DNA from 2 places in the Gordonia sp. SID5947 genome. Region 2 is predicted to be linked to the other one. Evidence: riboswitches for the same ligand, from Rfam matches in the RefSeq annotation. Region 2 holds a riboswitch; the other holds the start of a gene.

Region 1 (7,395 bases), 1.2 Mb from region 2:
AGCTCGACATCCCGGCCGATCGCCACGTGGTGGCCGGGATCTCGTTCGGCTACGCGGACGCCGACGCCCCCGTCAACACCTTCCGGACCACCCGGGCGGACCTGGCGGACGCGGTGACGTTCGTCAGCGACTGATCGCGGACCGCAGTTGCGTGGCAGCTGACCGGGCGTCGTCGGCGGCGGTGATCGCCCGCACCACCACCACGCGACGCGCGCCTGCCGCGTGGACCTCGGGCAGTCGGCCGGCGTCGATGCCGCCGATCGCGAACCACGGCATGGGCGGATCGGTGGCTGCGGCGGCGCGGACCAGATCGAGTCCGGGTGCCGCACGCCCGGGTTTGGTCGGGGTCGGCCAGCACGGGCCGACGCAGAAGTAGTCGACATCGTCGTCGGCGACCGCGGCCCGCATCTGCTCCTCGTCATGGCTGGACAGCCCGATGACGACGTCGGGGCCGACGATCTGTCGGGCGAGGCGCGCGGGCAGATCGCCCTGTCCCACATGGAGGACGTCGGCGCCGGCGAGGACGGCCACGTCGGCACGATCGTTGACGGCGAGCAACGCGTCGTGCCGGTGTGTCACCTCGCGGAGCCGGGCGAGGATCTCGAGTTCTTCGCGGGCCTCCAGCGTGCCGAACCGCGTCTCGCCGGGCGATCCCTTGTCGCGCAACTGCACGATGTCGACACCACCGGCGAGGGCCGCGGAGACGAATTCGATCAGATCACCGCGTTCGCGACGGGCGTCGGTGCACAGGTACACACGGGCCGACGACAAGCGGTCGGATCTCGGGCCTCGAGTCGGTGTCACGGAGGCAACGGTAGGCTAGACGGCAAGACACGGGAGCCCGGGGTACGACGGGCTGAGAGTGCGGGCAGATCCTCCCGCTGACCGTTTGACCTGATCCGGGTAATGCCGGCGAAGGAAGGATGCCATCACGTGAACACCGAACACCCCGGGCCGACTCTCGCCGTCGTCGGCGGCGGCGTCATCGGATTGACGTGTGCGCTGGCGGCGGCCGACGCCGGTCACCGCGTGCGAGTCCATGACGCGGGTGTCACCGACCGCGCGGCCTGGGTGGCCGCAGGCATGCTGGGCTCGCTCGGCGAGGGCCACCCCGGTGAGGACGAGTTGCTCGTGTGCTCGGCGCGCTCGGTGCGACGCTGGCCCGATCTGGTGGCGCGCCTCGGCGATCCGGCGGTGATGGCCGCGACCGAGTCGTTGTTCGTCGCGGAGACGTCCGCCGACGCCGAGTACCTGGCAAACCTCGCCGGATTCGTCTGGTCGCGCGCGCCGCGGTCGCACGAAGACCTGCGGCCGGTCGACCTCGCCGAGATCCGCCGCCGCGAACCGGGGCTGAGTTCACGCCTGCACAGCGGATACGTCGCGGCCGGCGAAGGTGCGGTGGACAACCGGAGGTTGCTGTCCCGACTGCGTGACGCCGTGGCCGGCGCGGGTGCGCAGTTCGTCGACGAGCGGGTGACCGACCTCGCCGACATCGACGCCGACCAGGTTCTCGTCGCGGCCGGTCTGGGAACGCGGGCGCTGCTTCCCGACGTCGACCTGCACGCCGCCAAGGGTGAGATCCTGCGGCTGCGCCGCACGCGGTGGTCGGTGGCACCGCCGTCGCGCGTGATCCGCGCGCGGATGCGTGGACGACAGGTCTACCTCGTGCCGCGTGACGACGGCGTCGTCGTCGGTGCCACCCAGTACGAGCCGTTGGACGAGGGTGAGGCGGTGCCCGAGGTGGGCGGGGTGGCCGACCTGCTCGCCGACGCGACCGACCTGATGCCGGGATTGCGGACGTATGAACTCGTCGAGGCGGGCGCCGGTCTGCGGCCGTGCACGGCCGACGGTCTCCCGGACATCCGGCGTATCGACGACCGTGTCGTCGTGGCGGCCGGGCACGGACGCAACGGAATCCTGTTGGCGCCCTACACCGCCGACATCGTGCTCCGACTGCTGACCGGATCGGACGTCGTCGGCCCGGAGCTGAGCACGACGACCACACCAGGAGGTGGGACATGGTGACGCTTGTCGTCAACGGTGAGAAGACGGATCTGGCAACCGACGCGTCGATCGGCGATCTGATCACGAAGATGGGTCTGCCCGACCGTGGGATCGCGGTCGCGGTCGACGGTGAGGTGGTGCCGCGTGGTCGCTGGGATCAGTTGTTGCGCAATGATTCCGACGTCGAGATCGTCACGGCGGTGCAGGGTGGGTAGCGGCGTTCGGGCCGAGATGGACGCACCCCTGCGGATCGCTGACCGGGAGCTGGGGTCACGGTTGATCATGGGCACCGGCGGTGCCACCAATCTCGCCGCGCTCGAACGTGCGTTGGTGGCATCGGGGACGGAGTTGACCACCGTGGCGTTGCGCCGGGTGAGTCCCGAGTCCCGCACCGGGATGGTCGAGATGCTCCGTCGCCTCGGCATCGCGATCCTGCCCAACACGGCCGGCTGCCACACGACTGCCGAGGCCATCCTGACCGCGCAACTCGCCCGCGAGGCCGTCGAAACCCATTGGGTCAAGCTCGAAGTGGTCGCCGACGAACGCACCCTGCTGCCCGATCCGATCGAGCTGGTCGACGCCGCCCGCGCACTGGTCGACGACGGCTTCGCGGTACTGGCGTACACCAACGACGACCCGGTGCTCGCCGCCCGGTTGCAGGATCTCGGTGTCGCTGCGGTGATGCCGTTGGGTTCACCGATCGGGACCGGGCTGGGCATCGCCAATCCGCACAACATCGAGATGATCGTCGAGGCGGCGCAGGTGCCGGTGATCCTCGACGCCGGTATCGGCACCGCAAGCGATGCCGCTCTCGCCATGGAACTCGGTTGTGACGCAGTACTTCTCGCGTCGGCGGTCACCCGCGCCGACAATCCGGAGCGAATGGCGGCGGCGATGCGGCACGCGGTGATCGCGGGGCGCCACGCCGCGGGCGCCGGTCGGATACCCAAGCGGTTCTGGGCGCAGGCGTCGTCGCCCGCGCGCACCTAGCCCGCGACCCGAGCCGCACCGATCCCACAGCCCGCGGGGTGGCGGGTTCAGGCGGATTCGACCCGCCACATCTGCGTCCGTGCGACGCACCGGTCGCGACGCCGCGCCATCGCCTGCCGGCGTGAATCCTGCATGTACGAGTCGAACGCGGCCTCGTCGGCGAACTCGATGATCTGGGTTTCGAGTGGGTGGTCGGCGTCGGCCTCGACGCTGCGCAGGCGGACGAGCACGCGACCGCGGTGTTCGTCCACCAACCGAAGGACATCGTCCTCATAGGAGTGCAGTTCCGCCTCGTGGCCGGTGACCGGCCAGAGCAGCACCGTGAACGTCGTCGGCATGGACTCACCCTATGACGACGGGCCGTGCGGAGTGCGGCCGACTTCGGCCGAGATGTCTAAGGTCGAGGTGTGCTGACAGTCGAGAAACTGACCAAGGACTTCGGGCGGACGCGCGCCGTCGACGACTTGTCGTTCCAAGTCCGGCCCGGCGTGGTGACCGGGTTCCTGGGCCCGAACGGGGCGGGCAAGTCCACGACGATGCGGATGATGCTCGGACTGGACCGTCCCACCTCCGGGACCGCGACCATCAACGGTCGCCCATACCGCGAACTCGACCACCCGTTGCGGCAGGTCGGCGCCCTGCTCGACGCCGGGTGGGTGCACCCCAACCGCAGTGCCAGGTCGCATCTGCGGTGGATGGCGGCATCCAGCAACATTCCGGCGCGTCGGGTCGACGAGGTGATCGACATGGTCGGCCTCACCACCGTCGCGTCCAAGCGCGCCGGCGGGTTCTCACTCGGTATGAAGCAGCGCCTCGGACTCGCGAGCGCCCTGCTCGGTGACCCGCACACGTTGCTGTTCGACGAGCCGGTCAACGGGCTGGACCCGGAGGGCATCGTCTGGATTCGCAACTTCATGCGGCATCTCGCCGCGCAGGGCCGCACGGTGTTGGTGTCGAGTCATCTGCTCACCGAGATGTCGCTGACCGCCGACCATCTCGTGGTGATCGGACAGGGCCGGCTGATCGCCGATTGTTCGGTCGGAGAGTTCACCAGCCGGGCGGCGAGCAGCGTGCGGGTGCGCAGCCCACAGTTGCCCGAACTGCATCGGGTACTGGCCGAAGCCGGACTCCAGGTGGTGCCCCTGAACGCGGCCGACGGCCGCCCGGCGCTGTCCGTCGCGGACGTCACCACCGATCAGGTCGGTGATCTGGCGGGCCGTGCCGGAATCCTGTTACACGAACTGACCGGTACGAGCGCATCTCTGGAAGAGGTGTTCATGTCGATGACCGCAGGTGCGGTGCAGTACCAGGGCGGCGGGGCCGCTCCGACTCAGGGAGGGCCGCGATGATCGCCGCCATGAACGCCGAACGGATCAAGCTGACCTCCACACGGTCGCCGTACTGGTGTATCGGGATCGTCGTCGTCCTCGCGGTCGCCGTCGCCACTCTCATCGGGGCCACCGCCACATCGCCACCGGGACCGACGCCGGGTGAATCCGCGTGGACCGCGCTGATCGGGCTGAACCAGTTCGGCGTCCTCGTGCTGATGATCATGGCCGTACTCGCCGTGACCAGCGAGTACCGTTTCGGCACCATCCGGACCACGTTCCAGGCCATTCCGAAACGGTCGACCGTCCTGGCCGCCAAGGCCGGCGTGTTCGGTGCGCTCGCCGTCGCGGTGACGCTGGTGCTCGCCGTCGTGGCCATCGTGCTGGTGCGCGGACTTGCCGGCACGTCGAGCGGGATCGAACTCGGCGATTCCGGAGTGGCGCGCCAGATCTGGGGTACCCCCGTGATCGCCGCCCTCTATGTGTTGATCGGCCTGGGTGTGGGCGCCATCGTCCGGCACACCGCCGGTGCGATCGTGATCGTGCTGATCTGGAATCTGGCCCTCGAGTCGATCCTGTCCATCCTCCCGAAGATCGGTGAGCACATCGCGCCGTTCCTGCCGTTCGCCAACGGATCCCGATTCTTGAACGAGGGCATGGGTGACAGCAACTATCACTGGAACGTCTACGGATCGCTGATCTACTTCGCCGTCTTCGCGGTCGTCGTGTTCGTGGCGGGGATCGTGATGACCGAGCGCAGGGACGCGTAGCGAACCCTGCCCGGTGTTGTCGGCCGGGCAATGAGACTAAAATCCCCACATGTCCTCGAACTGGCCTCTGGTCGAGCGCGAGAAAGAGTTCCGCATCATCGAATCCGCGCTGCGCGGGGAGACGACTGCGTGCGGTGTCGTGCTGACCGGTGATTCGGGGGTCGGCAAGACGACCTTGGCGCGCCACGTGACGGCTGCTCTCGACGGTGGTGTGCGGTGGGTCGCGGGCACCGAGTCGGCGAGGAGTATCCCGCTCGGTGTGTTCGCGCATCTGGTGGGGCCGGCGACCACCAGCGATCCGGTGACCTATCTGGCCGCGGCGCGCGAATCACTGCTCGCCGACGGCAACGTCGTGATCGGCGTCGACGACGCCCACCTGCTCGACGAATTGTCCGCGACCTTGCTGCATCAGCTCGCCATCGACCGCGCCGTGAACATCGTGGCGACGGTCCGTAGTGGTGAGTCGGTCCCGGACGCCGTGACCTCACTGTGGAAAGACAATCACCTCAAACGGATCACGTTGTCGCCGTTCACCAAACAGCAGAGTGTGGAACTCATCGAATCCGTTCTGGGCGGGCAGCTCGAGGGACTCTCGGCCGATCTGATGTGGGAGGCATCGGGAGGCAATGCCCTTTTCCTCCGGCATCTCGTCGAGGGCGCCCGACAGGCCGACACGCTGCGACAGGTCAACGGTGTGTGGCAGTTGCGGGGCCGCGCCGCGATCACCTCGGAGCTCGCCTCGCTGTTGGAGAGCCGCATCGAGCAGCTCGACGACTCGGTGCTGAACGTGCTGAAGTACCTGGCCCTGTGCGAACCGCTCGACATCGACATCCTGGCCGAGCTCGCCGGCGAGGAGGCCGTCGAAGAAGCCGAGATCGCCGGTCTGGTGCGGATCGTCAGAGACGGCCGCCGACTGAACGTCCGCTACAACCATCCGTTGTTCGGTGAGGTCATCCGCCACCGGCTGGGGCTGGCATCGTCGCGTCGACTTCGCGGAAGCCTGGTGAATGCCCTGCGGGCGAAGGGCGCAGACAGCGCCGCCGAGCGAATCCGCCTGGCCGACCTCGCGTTGGAGAGTGACGTGAGTGTCGATTCCGAACTGATGAGTGCGGCGGCCCGCGACGCTCTCGGGTTCGCCAACGCCCCGCTCGGCGAGCGGTTCGCGCGTGCCGCGGTCGCCGAGGGGAAAGGCGGCCTCGGGGCGGCCGAACCGTTGGCGCGCTCGTTGATGTGGCAGGGCTACGCGGCGGAGGCAGAAGAGGTGCTGGCCCCGTTCCGACCGGACGAGCTCAGCGAGTTGGAACTCGTGCTGTGGGGCGGACTGCGATTCGGCAATCTCTTCTGGGGGCTCGGCGACGCCGACCGGGCCGATGCGGTGCTCGACATGTTGCGCGCGAAGATCACCGACCCGGCGCTGGCGTTGGTGGTCACGGCATTCGCTTCTGCGCGTGCGGCTTTCGGGAATGACATGGATGCTGCCATCGCGCTGTCCGACGAGGTTCTGCGCTCGCCGAGCCCGTCGCCCTGGGCAGTCGAGTGGGCGGTCTTCGGCGGGAGTCTGTCGCGAGCCCTGTGTGGTCGGGGCGACGAGGTCGCCGAACTCGCCGCGCGGGCGCGTGTGGCGGAATCGTCCACCGACGGATTGCTCAGGTTCCCAACCGGTTTGGGTGAGATCCTGGCGCTCACCCTCACCGGCCGGCTCGACGAGGCAGCAGTTCGGGCCGAACGCTTTGTCACGTTCTCCGCCATCGGCCAGTATCTGGGCTGGGCCATGTCGGGCATCCTCGTGTCGGTTGTCGAACTGGCCCGCGGCGACAGCACGGCGGTGGCGCGGCGCATGGAGCAGACCCTGGCGTCCCTCGACAGCGGTCGCGCCGCCGAGTCGTGGAATTATCCGGCCCAGTTCTATCTCGTCCAGGCGCTCAGCGCCGCCGGCCGCACCGAGCGGGCCGAACACGCGTTACGCAAGGCGCAGGACCGATTCGGTCCCCACATCGCGGTGTTCGGGCCGATGTTGACCATCGCGAAGTCGTGGCAGGAGGCGGCCGCCGGCACGGTGTCCCTGGCCGCGCACAGTGCGGTGGAGGCGGCTGCCGAGGCAAGGGAATCCGGACAGTACGCCATCGAGGCAGAGGCGCTGCATTCCGCGGCCCGATTCGGTGATCCCTCAGGTGCGCAACGTCTTCGGGAGCTCGCCGCCCACCTGGACGGACCACTCGCGACGCTCTACGCTCGGCACGCGGAGGCACTCGGCGCGGGCGATGCCGTCGAACTCGACCTCTGTGCAACCGAACTCGAGCAGC
Region 2 (7,395 bases):
GTGCTACGTGATTGCGTGCTGGACAACCGGCGTGCGCTGATCGGCTCGACCGCACTCCTGTCGCTGCACCAGCTCTGCGAGGTGTCGGTGCCCGTCCTGATCGGATTGGCGGTCGATCGTGCCCTCGGCCATGCCGACGTCGTGTCCCTCCTCCGGTGGCTGGCGGTGATGGCCGGGGTCTTCCTCGCCCTGACCGTCGCATATCGGTTCGGCGCGCGGATCGCGATGACGGCCGCGCAGGGCGAGGCGCATCGGCTCCGGATGCGATGCGCGGCGACGATCATCACCGGCACCCCCATCACCGCCTCGGACCTGCGCGACGGCGAGATGCTGAGCATCGCCAACTCCGACGCCGACGAGACGGGGAACCTGCTCCGCTATGTCCCACAGGCGGGTTCGGCGGTCGTGGCCCTGATCGCCTGTGCCGCGGTGCTCATCGGCGTCGACGTCACGCTCGGTGTCACGGTCCTCGTCGCCGTACCGCTGATCCTCTCGGTGGTGCAACTCCTCGCGCCGTTCACCACGCGTCTCGTCGGCGCGCAGCAGCACCACATCGGCCGGTCCACGGCGCTCGCCACCGACCTCGTCACCGGGATGCGGACACTGCGTGGCATCGGGGCGCTCGACGTGGCGTCCGGTCGCTACCGGGAGGCCGACGAGCAGACCCGGCTCGCGATGCGGCGCGCAGCAGTCGGGCACGGTGCGTTCTTCGGCGCGGCGACGGGTGTGACCGGTCTGATCGCGGTGGGGACCGCCTCGGTGGCGGGGTGGTTCGCGTTGTCCGACAAGATCGGCGTCGGGGCGCTCATCACCGTTCTCGGTGTGGCCCAGTTCCTCACCGAGCCCCTCGCGATCGCCGCGATGCTACCCGGCCGCGTCGCGACGGCTCGCGCATCGGCCGAACGCATCTCGACTCTCACCACAGGAAGTCGGTCCGGCGGTGACACCGCCCAACCCACCGATGACCGCCGGGCGGCGACGTGGCACCCCGGCGAGTTCGTGGCGGTGGTGGCCCCCGACCCCACCACTGCCCGCGAATTCGCGGCCGGGTGTGGCCACCGGCCCGACCTGCTCATCGAGCCGCATTCGGTCGATCTGTTCACCGGCACCATCTGGTCGAATCTGGTGGTCGACGGGCACCGCGCCCCGCCGCGAGACGAGGTGGTCGCGCTGATGGAAGCCCTGGGGAGCCGCGACATCCTCGGCGGCGGTGGAGTCGAGGCCCTCGACATCCCGGTCACCGACCGCGGACTGTCCCTGTCGGGCGGTCAACGTCAGCGCATCGCGCTGGTACGCGCGCTGATCCGCGACCCGGAGACCCTCGTGCTCCACGACCCGACGACGGCGGTCGACGCCATGACCGAACGCGTGATCGCCGATGCCGTGTACCGGCACCGCCATGATGCGGGGACTCGTCGTTCGACGACCGTGATCACGAACAGTCCCGCGTGGCTGGCGGTCGCCGATCGTGTGGTGCCGCTGCCCGTCGCGACCGCGGAGTCCACATCGTGACCGCGTTGCGGGTCGCCGATCGACCCGAGACCACCCGCCGGCTGCTCCGGTCGATCCGCTCCCGGCCCGCCCTGACCATCGCCGTCGTGCTGCTCTGCGTGGTGACGGCCGTGTGCGCGGTGGTGCCCGTGCTCGCCCTCGGCATCCTGATCGACCGGGTGAGCAGCCACGCGACCGCCGGATCGTTGATCCCGCTGGCGATACTCGCCGCGTGCGCTGCCGCCGTCGGTGGGCTGGCCGCCGGAGCGACCATGTATTCGGTGGCACGCCTCGGCGCCGACGTGATCGCCGATCTGCGCGCCGAGGCGGTGGAGGCAGCCCTTCACCTGCCGCGCGACATCATCGAGGCAGCCGGTCGGGGCGACGTGCTCTCACGGGTGAACAACGATGTGACGGTCATCAACCGTGCGGTCACCACGGTGGTGCCGACGGTCGTGACCGCAGCAGCGCTGACCGTGGTCAGCGTGATCGCGATGGCCGGGCTCGACTGGCGTCTGGGACTCGCCGGCGCGAGCGCCATCCCCTTCTATGCCGCGGCCCTTCGCTGGTATGTGCCCCGTTCGGCGCCCGTCTACGCCGCCGAACGCGCGGCTGCCGCCGAACGCGCACAGGCCATCGTCGAATCGGCCTCGAGTCGCGACACCGTCCTCGCCTACGGCCTGCAAGAGCGTGAACTCGAGCGGATCGAATCCGCCTCGGCGCGCACCCGGGATCTCGCGATCTCGGTCTTCACCCTGTTCACCCGACTGGTGGGTCGGGTCAACAGAGCCGAATTCGTCGGCCTCACAGCGATTCTCGGAATCGGCTTCTGGCTCGTGTCCGCAGACGCCATCACCGTCGGGGCGACGACGGCGGCCGCTCTGCTCTTCCATCGCCTGTTCAATCCGATCGGGATGATCCTCTACAGTTCCGCCGAGTTGCAGCTGGCGGGCGCCGGCCTCACCCGACTGGTCGGGGTCCTGACCGCCGCGCCGGCCCGGGATACCGACGCGGAAGCCACCACCTCGGTGACACCGGGCACCGCCACGGGACCGGTGTTGCGGGACATCCACTTCGGCTACGCGTCAGACCGGCCGGTCCTCCGCGGTGTCGACCTCGACATCCCTCGGGGACGTCGTCTCGCCCTGGTCGGTGCGAGCGGCGCCGGAAAGTCCACGATCGCCGGCCTGATCGACGGCACGCTCACCGCCACTCGCGGCGAGGTCGTGACACCCGCTCGCGCACGGGTCTTCACCGTCAGTCAAGAGGTGCATGTCTTCGCCGGACCGCTCATCGACGACCTCCGCCTGGCCGCGCCCGCCGCCACCCGCGCGGAGGCCTTCGAGGCCTTGGCCGTGGTCGGCGCCGACGGATGGGTTCGGGCGTTGCCTGCGGGCATCGACACCGTCGTCGGCGAGGGCGGCTTCCGTCTCGGCGACGCCCGGGCACAACAGGTCGCGCTGGCTCGCCTGGTACTTGCCGACCCCGAGATCGCGATCCTCGACGAGGCGACGGCCGAGGCCGACAGCGACCAGGCCGCCGATCTCGACCGTGCCGCCCTTGCGGCAACCGACGGACGCACGACCCTCGTCATCGCGCATCGCCTCTCCCAGGCACTCAGCGCGGACGTCGTGGCGGTGCTCTCCGAGGGAGTCGTCGTCGAGCACGGACCGCCGGACGTGCTCATCGCGGCCGGCGGTGAGTTGGCGCGGCTCTGGGCCGCGTTCGGTACGCCCGGGAGCACGCAGCAGCACTCCGCCGTATCCAGCACAAGCACCGATTGAGGGATCAGACACCGCACCACGACGGCCGATTCCGTGCACGGCCGACCCGTTCACAGGCGGATGGCCGAGCGGAACGTCAGGAGTCGGGCGCGCCCGCTCGCCAGTACGCCTGCGCCTTCACGCCCGCCTTGCCGAGTTTGTAGTCGTTCTTGAACGCCGACGACACCGCCCGGGTGCCCTTCATGTCGAGGGCCACCCAGCCGAAATGGCCTGTCGCGTCGAACGCCGCATCACGAACGGCCTCGATGAGGGCATCCGGGCCGCCGTCTCGTTTGATCCAGTTGATGGTGTCGTGGTCTCGCAGGCGCAGCGGCAGCGCCTTGTCGGACTCGTGCACATACTCGAACCAGACCGTGGCCGGTGCCGACGGATTCTCGGACGCGGAGATCGCGTCGAGCAGCGAGTTGATGGCGGGCAGCGCCGCCGTGTCCCCGGCGATCAGCCAACCCGCCGGCGCAGGCTCCGGGATCGCGAACTTGGATCCCATGAAGGTCGACGAGATGGTCTCCCCGGGCTCGGCGGTCTGGGCCCAGCGGGTCGCCGCGCCGTCGTGGATCGCGAACTCGAGGTAGAACGAGTCGGTGGCCGGGTCGGGGTCGACCAGCGTGTAGGCGCGCTGATGCAACTTGCCGTGCTTGTTCTCGAACCAGATCCGCACCCACATGGTCGGATGGACCGGACGGTCGGCGAGCAGCCCACCCCCGGTGAACCCCAATCGGATGTACTCGTCGGTGACCGTCTCGTTGCTGGTCACCGTGAGTTCGTAGTCGTCGGCACCGAACAGTTTGAGGACGGCCCCCTGCCAACCACGCGACTTCGGTTTTGTCGTCTCCGTCATCCGACCGACCTACTTCCCCTCGAGAGCAACCACCAATCTCAGGCTAGCCTATGCTAACCCGCAGGGAATGGACCAGAGGGATCAGGCGGGCGCGAGCGGAACGAGCCCAGGATGGGCGTCCAGATAACTCTTGGTGAACGAGCACACCGGGCGCAACCGCGCGCCCTGGTCACGGACGTAGTCGACGGCGCCGCGCATCAGCCGCGTACCCAATCCGTGGCCGGTGTACTCGTCGTAGAGGACGGTGTGCAGGATGGTGAACGTCCGTGCGCCGTCCACGTTGTCGATGCTGTAGCCGAGGACTCCGACCAGGTCGCCGGCCACCCATAACTCGAACCGGTCCCGGATGGGATTGTGTACGACCTGCGAGATCTGCTGCAGGATGGCCCGCGCGGACTGCGGTGGCCGCTGCCGATGTTTCCGTTGCATGAGCCCCTCCGGCGCGTCACGAGACCACCCGTTGACAGGACTCCCCTTCCCACCAGCGGACGGGGACCATATGTGATCCCGGTCACACCATACCTTACGATGCCGTAGGTATCGCGAAACCCGGACAGTTTTTTCGCATGGGAAACAATCGCCCGGCACCGGTGGTCGCCGTGGCCGTCGGGCACGTAGGGTGTCCGATAGGCCGTTCGGCCACACAATTGCACAGCGCGGGGGCTCCCACGATCACCGGGGGCTGAGATGGCGACAGGCGGTCGCCGACCGCCCGAACCTGTCCGGATAATGCCGGCGTAGGGAGCCCCTCATGGGAACATCTGTATCTGAATCTGCTGTCACCACCGGTCCGATCGAGGGCAGCCACAAGTACTACCGCGAGCTCGATCACCTGCGGATCCCCCATCGGCGCATCGAACTCACCAACGGTGAACACCTCGACGTCTACGACACCTCCGGCCCGTACACCGACTCGAACGCGGTGATCGATGTGGAACGCGGCCTTGCGCCGACCCGGGACTCCTGGCAGCGACCGGCGCCGATCGAGGGCGCATCGACACAGCTGGCATGGGCAAGGGCGGGCATCGTCACCGACGAGATGCGCTTCATCGCCGCTCGTGAGGGCGTCGACGAGGAACTCGTCCGCAGCGAGGTCGCGGCCGGTCGCGCCGTGATCCCGGCCAACCATCGTCACCCGGAGTCCGAGCCGATGATCATCGGCAAGGCGTTCGCCGTGAAGGTGAACGCCAACATCGGCAACTCGGCGGTCACCAGTTCCATCGCGGAGGAGGTCGAGAAGATGGTGTGGGCCTCCCGGTGGGGGGCCGACACCATCATGGACCTGTCCACGGGTAAAGACATCCACATCACCCGCGAGTGGATTCTGCGCAACTCGCCGGTCCCGGTCGGTACCGTGCCGATCTATCAGGCACTCGAGAAGGTCAACGGTGATCCCACCAAGCTGACCTGGGAGATCTACCGCGACACCGTGATCGAGCAGGCCGAACAGGGCGTCGACTACATGACCGTGCACGCCGGGGTCCTGCTACGTTATGTGCCGTTGACGGCGCGGCGGGTCACCGGCATCGTCTCGCGCGGCGGCTCGATCATGGCCGCCTGGTGTCTCGCACACCACGAGGAGTCGTTCCTCTACACCCACTACGACGAGCTCTGCGAGATCTTCCGGCGTTACGACATCACCTTCTCACTGGGTGACGGTCTCCGGCCCGGGTCGATCGCCGACGCGAACGACGAGGCGCAGTTCGCCGAGCTCCGCACCTTGGGCGAACTGACCAAGATCGCGAAATCTCATGGCGTACAGGTGATGATCGAAGGTCCGGGCCACGTTCCCATGCACAAGATCGCGGAGAACGTGCGGCTCGAGGAAGAACTCTGCGAAGAGGCCCCGTTCTACACGCTCGGACCGCTCGCAACCGATATCGCGCCGGCCTATGACCACATCACCTCGGCGATCGGCGCGGCACTCATCGCGCAGGCCGGTACCGCGATGCTCTGCTATGTGACACCCAAGGAGCATCTGGGACTACCGAACCGCGATGACGTGAAGGTCGGCGTGATCACCTACAAGATCGCGGCCCACTCCGCTGATCTCGCCAAGGGACACCCGGGCGCCCAGGAGCGCGACGACGCATTGTCCAAGGCGCGCTTCGAGTTCCGCTGGACCGACCAGTTCAACCTCGCCCTCGACCCGGACACGGCTCGTGAGTACCACGACGAGACGATGCCCGCCGAGCCGGCGAAGACCGCGCACTTCTGTTCGATGTGCGGGCCCAAGTTCTGCTCGATGCGGATCTCGGCAGACGTCCGCACCTATGCCGAGGAGAACGGACTCGTGACCGCCGAGGACATCGACCGCAAGATCGCCGAGGAGATGGCCGCCAAATCGGCCGAGTTCGCCGAGGCGGGGAATCGCGTCTACCTGCCACTCGAGGCAACCGCGGGCGGTCCGGCCGCGGGATGAGTGACGATCTCGGACTACCCACCGCCGCACCGGGTGTCACGCCGGCCCGCGTTCTGACCATCGCCGGGTCGGACTCGGGCGGCGGTGCCGGGATCCAGGCCGACATGCGCACCTTTGCGCTTCTCGGGTTGCACGCCTGTGTGGCGGTGACCGCGGTGACCGTGCAGAACTCCGTGGGTGTCCAGGGATTCCAGGAGATCGAACCGACGACGGTTGCCGCGCAGATGCGCAGCGTCGTCACCGACATCGGGGTCGGGGCGGCGAAGTCGGGCATGCTCGCGTCTGCGCCCATCATCGAGGCGGTGGCAGACGCCTGCATCGAACTGCGGATCGGACGCGACCACGGAGTCCCCCTCGTGGTGGACCCGGTGTGTGCGTCGATGCACGGAGACGCACTGCTGGCCGCCGAGGCCCTGGACACGTTGCGCACCAGACTGATCCCACTGGCGACGGTCGTCACGCCCAACCTCGACGAGGTGCGGCTGATCACCGGCATCGACGTCGTCGACGCGGCGACGCAGCGGGCGGCCGCACATGCCCTCCACGACCTGGGGGCGCACTGGGCCCTGGTGAAGGGCGGCCACCTGCGGTCCTCGGATCACAGTCCCGATCTCTTGTTCGACGGTGACGAGTTCCACGAGTTCGTCCACCCGAGAATCGCGACCACCCACGACCACGGGGCGGGCGACACCCTCGCCGCGGCCACCGCGAGCGCGCTCGCACACGGTTATTCGGTTCCCGACGCCGTGGCGTTCGCGAAGCGCTGGGTCACCCGGGGGCTCGAATCGGCCTACCCGCTGGGCGCAGGCCACGGACCGGTGAACCCGCTCTGGCGCGTCTCCCACTCCTGATTCATCCCC

Evidence for each region. Region 2 has a riboswitch for thiamine pyrophosphate ahead of thiC (phosphomethylpyrimidine synthase ThiC). Riboswitches for the same ligand answer to the same signal wherever they lie in the genome.
Region 1: it holds a riboswitch for thiamine pyrophosphate, as region 2 does, so the genes downstream of both, thiO (glycine oxidase ThiO) here and thiC (phosphomethylpyrimidine synthase ThiC) in region 2, are expected to answer to the same signal.

Annotation. Positions count from the first base shown of each region.
Region 1 is NZ_WWHU01000001.1:3,989,634-3,997,028, forward strand. Features, by position in the region: gene GTV32_RS18235 (nitroreductase) at 1-134, shown strand, start outside; gene thiE (thiamine phosphate synthase) at 124-804, opposite strand; TPP riboswitch at 824-938, shown strand; gene thiO (glycine oxidase ThiO) at 934-2,025, shown strand; gene thiS (sulfur carrier protein ThiS) at 2,022-2,219, shown strand; gene GTV32_RS18255 (thiazole synthase) at 2,236-2,994, shown strand; gene GTV32_RS18260 (DUF1330 domain-containing protein) at 3,042-3,332, opposite strand; gene GTV32_RS18265 (ABC transporter ATP-binding protein) at 3,402-4,343, shown strand; gene GTV32_RS18270 (ABC transporter permease) at 4,340-5,092, shown strand; gene GTV32_RS18275 (LuxR family transcriptional regulator) at 5,142-7,395, shown strand, end outside.
Region 2 is NZ_WWHU01000001.1:2,758,204-2,765,598, forward strand. Features, by position in the region: gene GTV32_RS12760 (ABC transporter ATP-binding protein) at 1-1,512, shown strand, start outside; gene GTV32_RS12765 (ABC transporter ATP-binding protein) at 1,509-3,275, shown strand; gene GTV32_RS12770 (siderophore-interacting protein) at 3,352-4,113, opposite strand; gene GTV32_RS12775 (GNAT family N-acetyltransferase) at 4,195-4,542, opposite strand; TPP riboswitch at 4,760-4,874, shown strand; gene thiC (phosphomethylpyrimidine synthase ThiC) at 4,865-6,535, shown strand; gene thiD (bifunctional hydroxymethylpyrimidine kinase/phosphomethylpyrimidine kinase) at 6,532-7,386, shown strand.